Regions from separate parts of the Ensifer sp. ENS07 genome, predicted to be linked through region 1. Evidence: predicted binding sites of a transcription regulator. Region 1 holds the regulator's gene; each other region holds the start of a gene.
What was found. Region 1 encodes LexA, which represses DNA repair genes until DNA is damaged. Its sites were predicted from a motif close to TGTTCNNNNTGTGTTCNG; they were not measured.
Positions count from the first base shown of each region.

Region 2: IB277_RS04530 (DNA polymerase IV) is a predicted target of LexA. The motif match lies at 2,267-2,284, and genes of this name have one in related genera.
Region 3: parE (DNA topoisomerase IV subunit B) is a predicted target of LexA. The motif match lies at 1,819-1,836, and genes of this name have one in related genera.

Region 1 is NZ_JACVBE010000001.1:1,322,083-1,326,245, reverse strand. It holds gene IB277_RS06750 (hypothetical protein) at 1-249, opposite strand, end outside; gene IB277_RS06745 (hypothetical protein) at 376-1,008, opposite strand; gene IB277_RS06740 (hypothetical protein) at 1,332-1,628, shown strand; gene lexA (transcriptional repressor LexA) at 1,864-2,586, shown strand; gene IB277_RS06730 (hypothetical protein) at 2,675-3,016, opposite strand; tRNA gene IB277_RS06725 (tRNA-Cys) at 3,214-3,287, opposite strand; gene IB277_RS06720 (thermonuclease family protein) at 3,440-4,163, opposite strand, start outside.
Region 2 is NZ_JACVBE010000001.1:908,748-912,910, reverse strand. It holds gene IB277_RS04550 (PleD family two-component system response regulator) at 1-661, opposite strand, end outside; gene IB277_RS04545 (response regulator) at 679-1,050, opposite strand; gene IB277_RS04540 (DUF3572 domain-containing protein) at 1,207-1,476, shown strand; gene IB277_RS04535 (hypothetical protein) at 1,479-2,120, shown strand; gene IB277_RS04530 (DNA polymerase IV) at 2,288-3,580, shown strand; gene IB277_RS04525 (L,D-transpeptidase family protein) at 3,720-4,163, shown strand, end outside.
Region 3 is NZ_JACVBE010000001.1:1,042,024-1,046,186, forward strand. It holds gene parE (DNA topoisomerase IV subunit B) at 1-1,699, opposite strand, end outside; gene IB277_RS05285 (alpha/beta hydrolase) at 1,912-2,832, shown strand; gene IB277_RS05290 (UbiA family prenyltransferase) at 2,960-4,163, shown strand, end outside.

The DNA.
Region 1 (4,163 bases):
GCCGACCTCGAGCGACCTCCAGTCGTCGCTGGCGAAGCTCATATAGAGCGGCGACTCGGAGCCCTTGGGATAGAACCCAAGGCGCAAGGTGACCCCGCCGTCGAATACCGACGAGATGAAGCAGGAGCCCTCCATCGAGGTGTCGGAAGCAACGGTCCAGCCGTCGACATCCTTCCACTTGATGATTTCGGACTCCTCAGCCGCGGCCGATCCCGCGGCGATCAGACAGCTTACCAATCCGACCAGCAATCTACGCATGCAAAACCCCCGTTTGCCCGCATTTTGATAGGTCCCCGCATCGCTGTCGAGGGTGCCTAGCCGATCCCAGGCAATATTTTAGGAATATTCACCTCTCCGCGGCAAGCGGACTGCCCATCACATGGCGAAAGGATCTTTCGATGACTTGGTCTGGCCGCCGCCGGCAAAGGGATCGTTGTTCGGCGCATTGCCACCGGCGCCCGCAAAGGGATCGTTCGCCGCTCCCTGATCGCCATTCGGGATCAAGGCGCTCACCGCCTCCTGGCACTTGAACATCTCGCTTACCGCCTTCATCGAATCACGCAGGCTGAGGCTCGCGACGACGCGCCCCTCGAAGGCCAGCGCCAAGGTGTTCTTGCGAACGAACTCGGTAAAGAAGTCGGTGTTGGAAAAGTTGACGACAAGGGCCTTGGCGCCGGTCAGATCAACACCGAACGCAACGGCCGGCCACTGACGACCACGGTCGAGCTGCAAGGCAACATCGTATTCCCGCTGCGGCTCGATGGATTTCCATTCGGCATTGCCGATCGAAAGAAACGCCAGGTTCGTCGATCCCCGCGGATAAAAGCCGATACGAAGGATAGCGCCGGCGTCATAGCTCGTCGCCGCGTAACACGAGCCTCCCAGGGAAGGATCGGATCCCACCGTCCAGGCGTTGATCCGTTTCCAGATATTCGAACGCCCTTCTTCGGCAGACGCCGCTCCAGCCGTGAGCAACAGGCCGAGCACCACCAACGACAATCTATGCATGCAACCACCCCACTTTCCACGCAAAGTTATCTTTTTTTAGAGGCCTGTCGAGACGGTGAAGGCCCTTCCCCGCAGGGATTTTTGCGCGCCCCAGGCCCGATGCGAAAGCTGGCAGCTCCGATGCATTCTCCGCGCCGGTCCATGAAGAACGGCCGAGACGAGGTTGAGATGGAGCGGCTGGCGCAAATCAGCCACAGCCTGCGGGCAAAGAGCTGTTGAACATGGCAGAGTGATCGCCATGCTTGCTGGACTTCGGAACGAAAGCGCGGTTCACATCGTTTACCAACCCGTAGTCCCACCCCTTCATCAAGTGGACGATCACCGTGCTTGCCGCCCTGCTTCTCGCTTCGATAGTCGCATCGCCCAATATGCCTGACGTCAAGCTCAGTGCCGCGACGGTGGATGAACTCCAGACCGATTTCGAACGGGCCGTGCCGTGCCATCAGATCGATGGACGCAATGTTTGGAAGGGCGCGCTCGCGTTCTACATCCAGTCCTTCGTTTATGACGGCGATACGCCCGTTGCGACCGATGCGGCCGACGCAGTGCTTCCGGAAGACAACAGCGCCGAAACGGTGAAGGAGTTCGAAGACGCCTGCTCGGCCTCGCAAGCGACTTAAGTCTCTCCGCGAAGAGAGCCGCGATTCGTTCGAATCACGCGCGCGACCGGCCTGCCCGGCGCTGTTTTGGGACGCAACCGTCGCCGAAAACCGCCCCGCTCCCGCAAAAGTGACCAATCGCCCCCACAGAAGCAGCCAATTGCCTGAATTCACGGAATTTTAGGCACTTGCGGAACACATATGGAACAGATAGTGTCTGTTCTTGATTTGTTTCACGCCTCTGGAGCGACGTGCCATGCTGACCCGCAAGCAACAGGAATTGCTTCTGTTCATCCACGAACGCATGAAGGAGTCGGGCGTACCGCCGTCTTTCGATGAAATGAAGGATGCGCTCGACCTGGCGTCGAAGTCCGGCATTCACCGTTTGATCACGGCGCTCGAAGAGCGCGGGTTCATTCGCCGGTTGCCGAACCGGGCGCGCGCGCTCGAAGTCATCAAGCTTCCGGAAGCCTACGCCGCCGGCCAGCAACAGCCGCGCAGAGGCTTCTCGCCGAGCGTGATCGAGGGCAGCCTCGGAAAGCCGCCGGCCGCCGCTCCTGCCACGCCGAAGCCGGCGCCGGTCGCCGAAAGCACGTCTGTTTCCGTCCCGGTGATGGGCCGCATCGCTGCCGGCGTGCCGATCTCGGCGATCCAGAACAACACCCATGACATTACCGTTCCGCTCGACATGATCGGCAGCGGCGAGCATTACGCCCTCGAAGTAAAGGGCGATTCGATGATCGAGGCCGGCATCTTCGATGGCGACACGGTGATCATCCGCAACGGCAACTCGGCCAATCCCGGCGACATCATCGTGGCGCTCGTGGACGACGAGGAAGCGACGCTGAAGCGCTTCCGTCGCAAGGGCGCGTCGATTGCGCTCGAAGCGGCCAACCCCGCCTACGAGACGCGCATTTTCGGACCGGATCGCGTGAAAATCCAGGGCAAGCTCGTCGGGCTGATCCGCCGCTACCATTGAATTCCAGGCAGAACGCCGAATCAAAAGAGCCTCGCCACTGAAAGTGGCGAGGCTCTTTCCATTTAAGGCGACCTGAAATCCAGATCGCTTATTCGTGGATCGTGTATTCGCCGAGTTCGCAGAGATCCTGCGTGTCCTCGGTCGTATCGAGGGCCGAGCCTTCCTCGAATTCGAATCGCATGTCGTATTTGCAGACGTCCCGCCCGTCGGCAATGGTGATCTCCATGCTCTCGCCGGGGTTCAGGACCTGCCGACCGAAAACATCGTCTTCCCATTCATTGACGCCGACCGGCGACGTATAGAAATTCGTCAGTACCGCGCCGGTGTTGTTCTTCAGCTGGAAAACCAGGTCGTCCGCGCGCGCCTCCATAGCGGTCGCCGCAAAACACGCCAACGCCGTCAGGATCAGTCTCTTTTTCATTGATGCCATTGCCTCCGTTCTTAATGTTGACGGACGCTACCGATGCGGTTGATCTCAGCGGAGTCATCGTTCCCCCTCTACCGAATTCACCGAAGCGATAAGATCCGACGGAGGCATAGGAGACGTGGCTTGCGCGGACGTGTCGCGAATTTTACCGCGCTGCCCTAAGGCAGAACGCCAAACCAAATTTAACGAGGTGAGATTTTTGGAGGCCTCGCCCGGAATTGAACCGGGGTACAAGGATTTGCAGTCCTCTGCGTCACCACTCCGCCACGAGGCCTCACAGCTCGGATAACCAAGCGTTGGCGCGGATTTAGAATGATTGCAGAAAAACCGCAAGAGGCATTTTCTGAAAAACGCGCCGTCGAATTGCAGGACGGATACTTTCCACAGAACGATCGACGATGTCCGCCGATCGTCTCCCAGCTGATCTCAGCACCAGGGCGTCGGGCGCCCTTCCCACGGCCGCACGAGCCCCTCGGAAACGAGTACACGTCCAAGAGATTGGTCACCGCGGGTGACCAGGCGCAGTTTCTCGCCGGCCTTGGCATCTGATCGCCCTCCCGCCGAGATCAGCCTGAAGTCGCCTGCATTCAGCAATTCGCGCAGGCGCTGCTTGGCGTAGAAGCCGCGCGAACGCTCCTTGTCGCAGCTTGCCTGGCGGATTCGCGGTGCATCGACATCGGCGACGCGGATCGTCTCGCCATGGAAGACGAAGGTCGCGCCATCGATCACGCAGTTGTCGTTGCGAATGCCGCAAAAATAGAACTGATCGGTACGGATGGATGCCGTCTTCACCTCTTCATTCGGCCGCACGAGAGGGGTTGGCGGCGTGACGCCGACATTCACCGACGGCACCGGGGCGGCCAGGACAACCTTCGTCGCCGGGTTGGGCTTCGGATTTGGTTTGTGCCTATCCGCCTGCTGCGCAACGCGCTCCTGCGCTTCAGGAACCGCGCGCTGAGGCTTCGGCTTCGTTTCCGATCGCGATGCAAAGGCCATGACATCGGAAACCACCGGCCAGTGCCGCAACTCGGCGCGATGGTCGTGGGCCATGACGCCGCCAAGGGTGAGCGCTGCGGCCAGATACCACGGCGCCATGCCGCCCTGTTTGCTGGTGCTTCGGCCCGAACTGCGGCGTCGACGTTTCGTAGTG
Region 2 (4,163 bases), 410 kb from region 1:
GCGAGCGCAACTGCGAGCAGAGCCGCAACGGATCGTAGTCGTCGAAATTCGCATTGACGATGACGAGGTCGAAATTGTTCTCCGCCGCCTCGAACAATGCCGCCTGCGGATCGGAGATGACCGAGACCTCGGCAATCGGCTTGAGGGCGCGCGGCAGCCGCTCCTGCGACGAGCCGCGGCCATCGACGAGCAGGACGTTGCCGGGCTCGTCAGGCCGGTCCGCCCGGCCAACATCTTCAAGCCCGATCGTCTGCGCCGTCTGGGCCCGCAGGCGCAGCTCATCGCTGACGTTCTTCAGCCGCACCAAGCTCTTCACCCGCGACATCAGCTGCAGATCGTTGACGGGCTTCGTCAGGAAATCGTCGGCGCCGGCCTTCAGGCCACGCACGCGGTCCGAAGGCTGGTCGAGCGCGGTGACCATGACAACCGGGATATGTGCCGTCTTCGGGTTCGCCTTCAGCCGCTCGCAGACTTCGAAACCATCGAGACCGGGCATCATGATATCGAGCAGCACCAGGTCGATGGGCGTCTTTTCGCAGAGCGCCAGGGCGGCATAACCGTCACTGGCCGTCAGCACGTCGAAGTACTCGGCAAGCAACCGGGCTTCGAGCAGCTTCACATTGGCCGGAACGTCATCGACAACAAGAATACGCGCAGTCATATCAATTTTCCCGCCGCTCAGGCATCGCCCAGGTAGGTTTTGATCGTCTCAATGAACTTCGGTACGGAGATCGGCTTGGAGACATAGGCTTCGCACCCGCCTTGGCGGATCCGCTCCTCGTCGCCCTTCATCGCAAAGGCGGTCACGGCGATGACCGGGATGACGTGCAGCTCATCGTCTTCCTTCAACCACTTCGTCACTTCCAGACCGGAAACCTCCGGCAGCTGAATGTCCATGAGAATGAGATCGGGCCGATGCTTGCGCGCGAGCTCGAGCGCCTCCATGCCGTTGCGAGTCTGGATCGTCGCATAGCCGGAGGCCTCAATCAGGTCGCGGAAGAGCTTCATGTTCAGCTCGTTGTCCTCAACAATCATCACCTGTTTGGGCATGTCGATCCCTTGCTGTCCATCGTCACCTTGCAAGTCTCCTCAGGACAATTAACGTGCGGAGCCGACGACTCGACCCATTTCCTCAACGTCAGAGATAGGCCTATTTGGTTGAAAAATAGGTAACTCCGCACGTAAAAACCATACGGGGACAAACCATTGAAGAGCGCCGACGAAATCGCCATCGACATTCTCTCCTGGCTTGCCGGCGAGCCTGAGCTTCTGTCCCGCTTTCTGGCGCTGACCGGCACGGACCCGACGGCGTTGCGCAACGCGATTGCCGAACCCGGCTTCATGGGCGGGCTCGTCGCCTTTCTGATGGACCATGAGCCGACCCTGATGGCATTCTGCACCGCGACCGGTACGGCGCCTGAAGACGTCGTGCGCGCCCATACGGTACTTTCCGGCCACGCAGGCTTCGAGGATTGAGGGTGGCAAACGCGCCGACAGTTCACAGCATCACGCTTGGAAACCGTCCGCTGATCGTCAGCGACATCGACGATGTCGTGCTTGAATTCATCAATCCGTTCAAAGCGTTCCTTGGGAGCTGCGGCCATGTCCTCCTGCCCCGATCGTTTCGCCTGACCGGCAACATCATCACCCACGCGGACGAGCAGCCGGTGACGGAGCCAGAGGTCAAGATCCTGCTCGACACCTTCTACGGCTCGCAGGATCGTTGGCAAACGCCCGCCGCCAAGGTCGTCGAGACCCTGGCCGCATTGTCGGAGGAAGCCGATATCGTCTTTCTGACTGCGATGCCGCCGCAGCACGCTGCGGTTCGTCGCGCTCTTCTTGACCGGCTCGGCCTGCCCTATCCGCTGCTTGCGTCCGAAGAGCCGAAGGGGCCGATCGTCCAAAAACTTCACGGCAGCCGTAACGTCCCCCTCGTCTTCATCGACGACATGCTTCGCAACCTGCGATCGGTGAAGGATCACGCGCCGACCTGCCTGCCGATAAACCTCATGGCCGACTCGGAGTTCAAGGCGCTCGCGCCGAAGCTCGACGCCGACATCCGCGCCGTCGCAGACTGGCCGGAGGCAGCCGCAGCCATTCGCGCGCACTTCCGCGGCTAGCCCGGATCGGCTGCCCGTCGGCGCAAATTCAGCCGCGCCGGCGCTGCGCAAGACGCGCCCGGTGATCCTTTTCAACGGCGACAATTGCATTGTGATTTCCAATCGCGCCTCCTTGAGACTCGCTAGAGTAGTGCTTAAGGTCGCAATGTTCAATATTTGTTCCCGATATGCTCGACAGCGCTGCTCACTCTCCAGGCTCCTGCCGCGACTGCCTCAAGGAACAGGCGGCGTCGGTGCGGCGCTGCCTCGCCTGCGGCAGCCCGCGCATTCTGCGGCATGCGGAGCTCTATGACCTGACGCTGGCGCACATCGACTGCGACGCCTTCTATGCCTCGATCGAGAAGCGCGACAACCCGGAGCTTGCGGACAAGCCGGTGATCATCGGCGGCGGCAAGCGCGGCGTGGTCTCCACCGCCTGCTACGTCGCCCGCATTCACGGCGTGCGCTCGGCCATGCCGATGTTCAAGGCGCTGGAAGCCTGCCCCCAGGCCATCGTCATCAAGCCCAATATGGAGAAATACGCCCGCGTCGGCCGCGAGGTGCGCACGCTGATGCAGGAACTGACCCCGCTGGTGCAGCCGCTGTCGATCGACGAAGCCTTCCTCGAACTCAGCGGCACGGAGCGGCTGCATCACGATCCGCCGGCACGCACGCTCGCGCGGCTCGCCCGCCGGATCGAGCAGGAAATCGGCATCACCGTCTCGGTCGGCCTCTCCTACTGCAAGTTTCTCGCCAAGGTGGCGTCCGACCTGCAAAAACCGCGCGGCTTTTCCGTCATCGGCCAAGCCGAGGCGCTGGAGTTCCTGCGCGAGAAGCCGGTGACCCTGATCTGGGGCGTCGGCAAGGCCTTTGCCGCCACGCTGGAGCGTGACGGCGTGCGCACGATCGGGCAACTGCAGACCATGGAGGAAGGCGACCTGATGCGGCGCTATGGCACCATGGGGCAGCGGCTCTTTCGCCTATCGCGCGGGCTCGACGAAAGAGCGGTCGAAATCGACGGCGAAGCCAAGAGCGTTTCCGCAGAGACGACGTTCAACGACGATATCGCGCGCTATGACGACCTGGTCACGCATCTGCGGCGCCTCAGCGAGCAAGTGGCCCACCGGCTGCGAAAGTCGGAACTCGCCGGCCAGACGGTCGTTCTCAAGCTCAAAACCGCCGACTTCAAGATCCGCACCCGCAACCGGCGCCTGGATAGCCCTACCCGCCTTGCCGACCGCATTTTCCGCATCGGCCTGCAACTTCTCGAAAAAGAGGCGGACGGAACGAAGTATCGGCTGATCGGCATCGGCGTCAGCGATCTCTCCGCCCCGGATCTCGCCGATCCGCCCGATCTCGTCGATCCCGCGGCCACCAGGCGCGCTGCGGCCGAGGACGCGATCAACAAGCTGCGCGACAAATTCGGCAAGGCGAGCGTCGAAACCGGCTACACTTTCGGCACCAGAAAACGCGATCCGTGAGACCGCAAGCGTGCTTGCCCGAGCAGGCACGCTTCGCAAAGCGATCACGCAACCTTGACCGACAGCCCACACAGCAGGATGAATTCCTTAAAGATTGAAGGCTAGGCTTGTTCGCCAAGTCACGTGTTGGGTTGAGTGTATGGTATCGCGTTTCGCTCTCACCGCCAGCGTCGTCGCACTGCTTTTGTCGCCGGCTACCGGCTTTGCAGGCAGTCGCGGGCCGCTGCAGATCATCGTCTCGAAAGATCAGCAATCGCTCGTCGTCTATGACGGCGACGCTGTCATTGCGACATCACCGGTCTCGACCGGCAAGGCGGGCCACACGACGCCATCGGGCATCTTTTCTATCCTGGAAAAGCGGCGTCATCACAAGTCGAACATCTATTCGAACGCTCCGATGCCGTTCATGCAGCGGCTCACCTGGTCGGGCATTGCTCTGCATGGCTCCAACCATGTGCCGGACTATCCGGCGTCCCATGGCTGCGTGCGGTTGCCGAGTGAATTTGCTGCCTCGCTCTACAAGTTGACCGAGCGCGGCGTGCACGTGCTGATCTCCGACCGGCAGATAACGCCCTTGGAGGTC
Region 3 (4,163 bases), 280 kb from region 1:
GCATCTCCTGGTAGAAGAAGGTGATCAGCAGCGAGGCGATATGCGCGCCGTCGACGTCGGCGTCGGTCATGACGACGATGCGCTCGTAGCGCAGATCCTCTTCCCGGTACTTGCTGCGGGTGCCGCAGCCAAGCGCCTGGATGAGGTCGGCAATCTGCTGGTTGGCGCCGAGCTTTTCTCGACCAGCGCTCGCCACGTTGAGGATCTTGCCGCGCAAGGGCAGGATCGCCTGGTTGGCGCGGTTGCGCGCCTGCTTCGCCGAGCCGCCCGCCGAGTCCCCTTCGACGATGAAGAGTTCGGCGCCTTCAGCGGTGTTCTGCGAGCAGTCGGCAAGCTTGCCGGGCAGGCGCAGCTTGCGCACGGCCGTCTTGCGGTTGACTTCCTTTTCCTTGCGCCGGCGCACGCGCTCCTCGGCGCGCTCGACCACCCAGTCGAGCAGCTTGTCGGCCTCGGCCGGATTGTCGGTAAGGTAGTGGTCGAAGGGGTCACGCAGCGCATTTTCGACGATGCGTTGTGCTTCGACTGTCGCTAGCTTGTCCTTGGTCTGGCCGACGAATTCCGGTTCGCGGATGAACACGGACAGCATGCCGGCGGCCGAGATCATCACGTCATCCGTGGTGATGAGCGCTGCACGCTTGTTCTGCTTCAGCTCGGCATAGTTCTTCAGTCCCTTGGTCAGCGCGATGCGGAAGCCCGCCTCGTGCGTACCGCCCTCAGGCGTCGGAATGGTGTTGCAGTAGGAATGAACCTGCTGGTCGCCGCCATACCAGGTGACCGCCCATTCGAGCGAACCGTGACCGTTGGCCTTCTCCGATTTGCCGGCAAAGATCTCGCGGGTAACGGTGAATTCCTTGCCGAGCGTCGCCGCCAGATAGTCCTTCAGGCCGCCAGGGAAGTGAAAGACGGCCTTGTCCGGGATCTCCGAACCTTCCTGCAGCAATGACGGATCGCAGGACCAGCGGATCTCGACGCCACCGAAGAGATAGGCTTTCGAGCGCGCCATGCGGAAAAGCCGGCCGGGCTCGAAATGCGCGTGCGGTCCGAAAATATCCGGGTCCGGATGGAAGCGGACGCGCGTGCCGCGGCGATTGTGCACGTCGCCGAGTTCCTCGAGCCCGCCCTGCGGAATGCCTCGGGAGAAGCGCTGGCGATAGAGCTTGCGATTGCGGGCGACCTCGACTTCGAGCGCGTCGGAGAGTGCGTTGACGACGGAAACGCCGACGCCGTGCAAACCGCCCGAGGTCTCGTAGGCCTTGCCATCGAACTTGCCGCCGGCATGGAGCACCGTCATGACGACTTCGAGCGTCGACTTGCCGGGGAATTTCGGATGGTTTTCGACCGGGATGCCGCGGCCGTTGTCGGTGACTGTCAGGAACCCGTCCGCGTCGAGATGGACCTCGATGAAGTTCGCATGGCCGGCGACCGCTTCGTCCATCGAGTTGTCGATGACTTCGGCAAAGAGATGGTGCAGCGCCTTCTCGTCGGTGCCGCCGATATACATGCCCGGACGACGACGGACCGGCTCAAGGCCCTCGAGCACCTCGATCGCCGACGCATCGTAATCGCTGCCATCGCTGCCTTTCGGGGCAGGGCGCGGCTCTTCGCGCGCGATGGGGGCTGCAGCCACGGCCGGCTTGGCGCTCGGCTGTACGGCCTTCGGTTGCTCGGGCATTGAGAAGAGGTCGCTGTTGTCGTCCATGGGGCCGTTCGGATCGTTCCTGTCGTTCGGGAATGCCAGAGGCCATAGCAAGCCCCAGGCTCTGCCGCCATCCCCCGGCGGTCGAATCACCTGAATTCTGCCAGACTCTCACAGGATACGCGAACAAAAGGAGAATTTCTGGCGCCGGCCGCCGATGATTTTTCGCACGAACGGCCGTGTTTCGGGCCAAGTGTTGCTTTGCGGTGCGGCCAATGGCAAGGCTTGCGGCGAAAGAGGGAGCCCGTCATTTGGCCGTGTCCACAGTTGTTTTTCCGTTTCGTGCCTGCCTGTTCGCCCTAGCCTTGGCAATTGCCGCCTCGCCGGCAGAGGCGCAGACGCTCAAGCCCTACAAGGACGATCTGTTCTCCTATGCCAAGGTGCTCGACCAGGAGGATGGTGGTGACGACCTGACGGTCGACTACCAGGAACTGCGGGATATCAACGAACGCGACGAAATCCCGGAACGCCGGGTGAAGCGCGCCTATGTGTCGCTTGGCGTGAAGAACGAGCAGGTCAATGAAACGCTCGATATCGGTGGCCGCGCGCTCGACGTGACCCGTGTCGGCCCCGATCGCGGCGCCAGCTTCTCGGTCATCTTCATCCATGGCCGCGGCGGCGACCGTCGGCTCGGTGCCAACGACTTTTCCTTCGGTGGAAACTTCAACCGGCTGAAGAACCTCGCCGTCGCCAATGGCGGCGTCTATTACGCCCCGAGCGTCCGCTCCTTCGATACGGCAGGTGCCGCCGATATCGCCGGCCTGGTTCGATACGCGTCCGAACGTTCCGGAGGCCGTCCGGTCGTGCTCGCCTGCGCCTCGATGGGAAGCTTCATCTGCTGGGGTGTCTCGCGCGACGCCTCCGCCGTCGCAGCACTCTCCGGCATGATGGTCATGGGCGGCGTCAGTGATCCCGATTTTTCGAAGAGCGCTGCCTTCAAAGCGAAACTGCCGATCTTTTTCAGCCATGGCAGCCGCGACAGCGTTTACCCGGCCGAAAGCCAGAAGGCGCTTTACACCGCGCTCAAGTCGAAAGGCTATCCGACGCGCTTCGTGCTGTTTGAGACCGGATCGCATGGAACGCCTGTTCGCATGACCGATTGGAGCGATGCCCTGAACTGGATCGGCAGCCGCTAAGGCCACTCCTTCCTACTCGGCATTTGTTAACCAGCACGGCAATTTCCAGGCAGCGCTTCTTCCCGCGTTTCCACTCTGGAAAGTTGAAGGCGCCATGATGCCGGCAACTATGGCTGGGATGGACTTCATGGACGCGCGCACCGAGACACGGCACATACCGCTGTGTGTGGATCTGGACGGCACTTTGCTGGCCGCCGACACGCTGTGGGAAGGTGCTGCGATCATTCTGTTGCGCAATCCGCTCATGCTGTTTCCGATGCTGGTCTGGCTGGCAAAAGGTAAGGCACGGCTGAAGCACGAAGTGGCCCTTAGATCCGGCCGCCGTGCGGAAGACTGGCCTTATCGGCAGGCCGTCATCGACCGGCTCATGGAGGAAAAGAAGAGCGGGCGCGAACTCGTGCTCGTGACCGGCGCAGCACCGTCCGTTGCAAACGACATTGCCGCCCATGTCGGCATGTTCTCCTCGGTCATGCATTCGACCGACGCGCTCAACCTGACGAGCAGCAACAAGCGCCGGGCGCTGGTAGAGCGGTACGGCGACGGCGCCTTCGACTACATGGGCAACAGCCGTGACGATATCGCCGTCTTTGAGGTGGCACGCCGCGCGATCGTGGTCTCGCCCGATGCGGCCGCGGAAAAATGGCGTCGCAACCATGATGCCGAACGGCTCGATACCGGCAAGGTCAGCGCGCTTGCGCCGCTGAAGTCGATCCGCGTGCATCAATGGGCGAAAAACGTGCTCATCGGCGTGCCGATGATCCTCAACCACGAGGTGCTGCATTTCGATGCGATCGTCAGCGTCATCATCGCCTTCTTTGCCTTCAGCTTCCTCGCATCCGCCGTCTACGTCATCAACGATCTCTCGGACCTTGCCAACGATCGCCGCCATGCGAAGAAACGTTACCGGCCGCTCGCGAGCGGCCAGATGTCCGTGCCGACAGCGCTGGTGCTTGCAGGCTGCCTCATCATCGCGTCCGTGGCGCTGACCCTTCTGTTGCCCTGGAAGTTTGCCGGGGTGCTCGCCTTCTACGCCTGCGCGACGACGGCCTATACCTTCGTGCTGAAGCGCAAGCTGCTCGTCGACGTGTTCACGCTCGCCGGCCTCTACACCACACGCATCGTCGCTGGTGCGGCCGCGACCGGCACGGAACTGTCCTTCTGGCTGGTGTCCTTTGCGATCTTCTTCTTCCTGAGCCTCGCGCTGGTGAAGCGTTACGTCGAGCTGCACGAATTCGAGGACAAGGACGGTGGCAACGTGCCGGGGCGTGGCTATCTCGCTGTCGACTTCGAGATGGTCGGCCAGGCCGGCGTTGCCTCCGCCTTCACCTCGG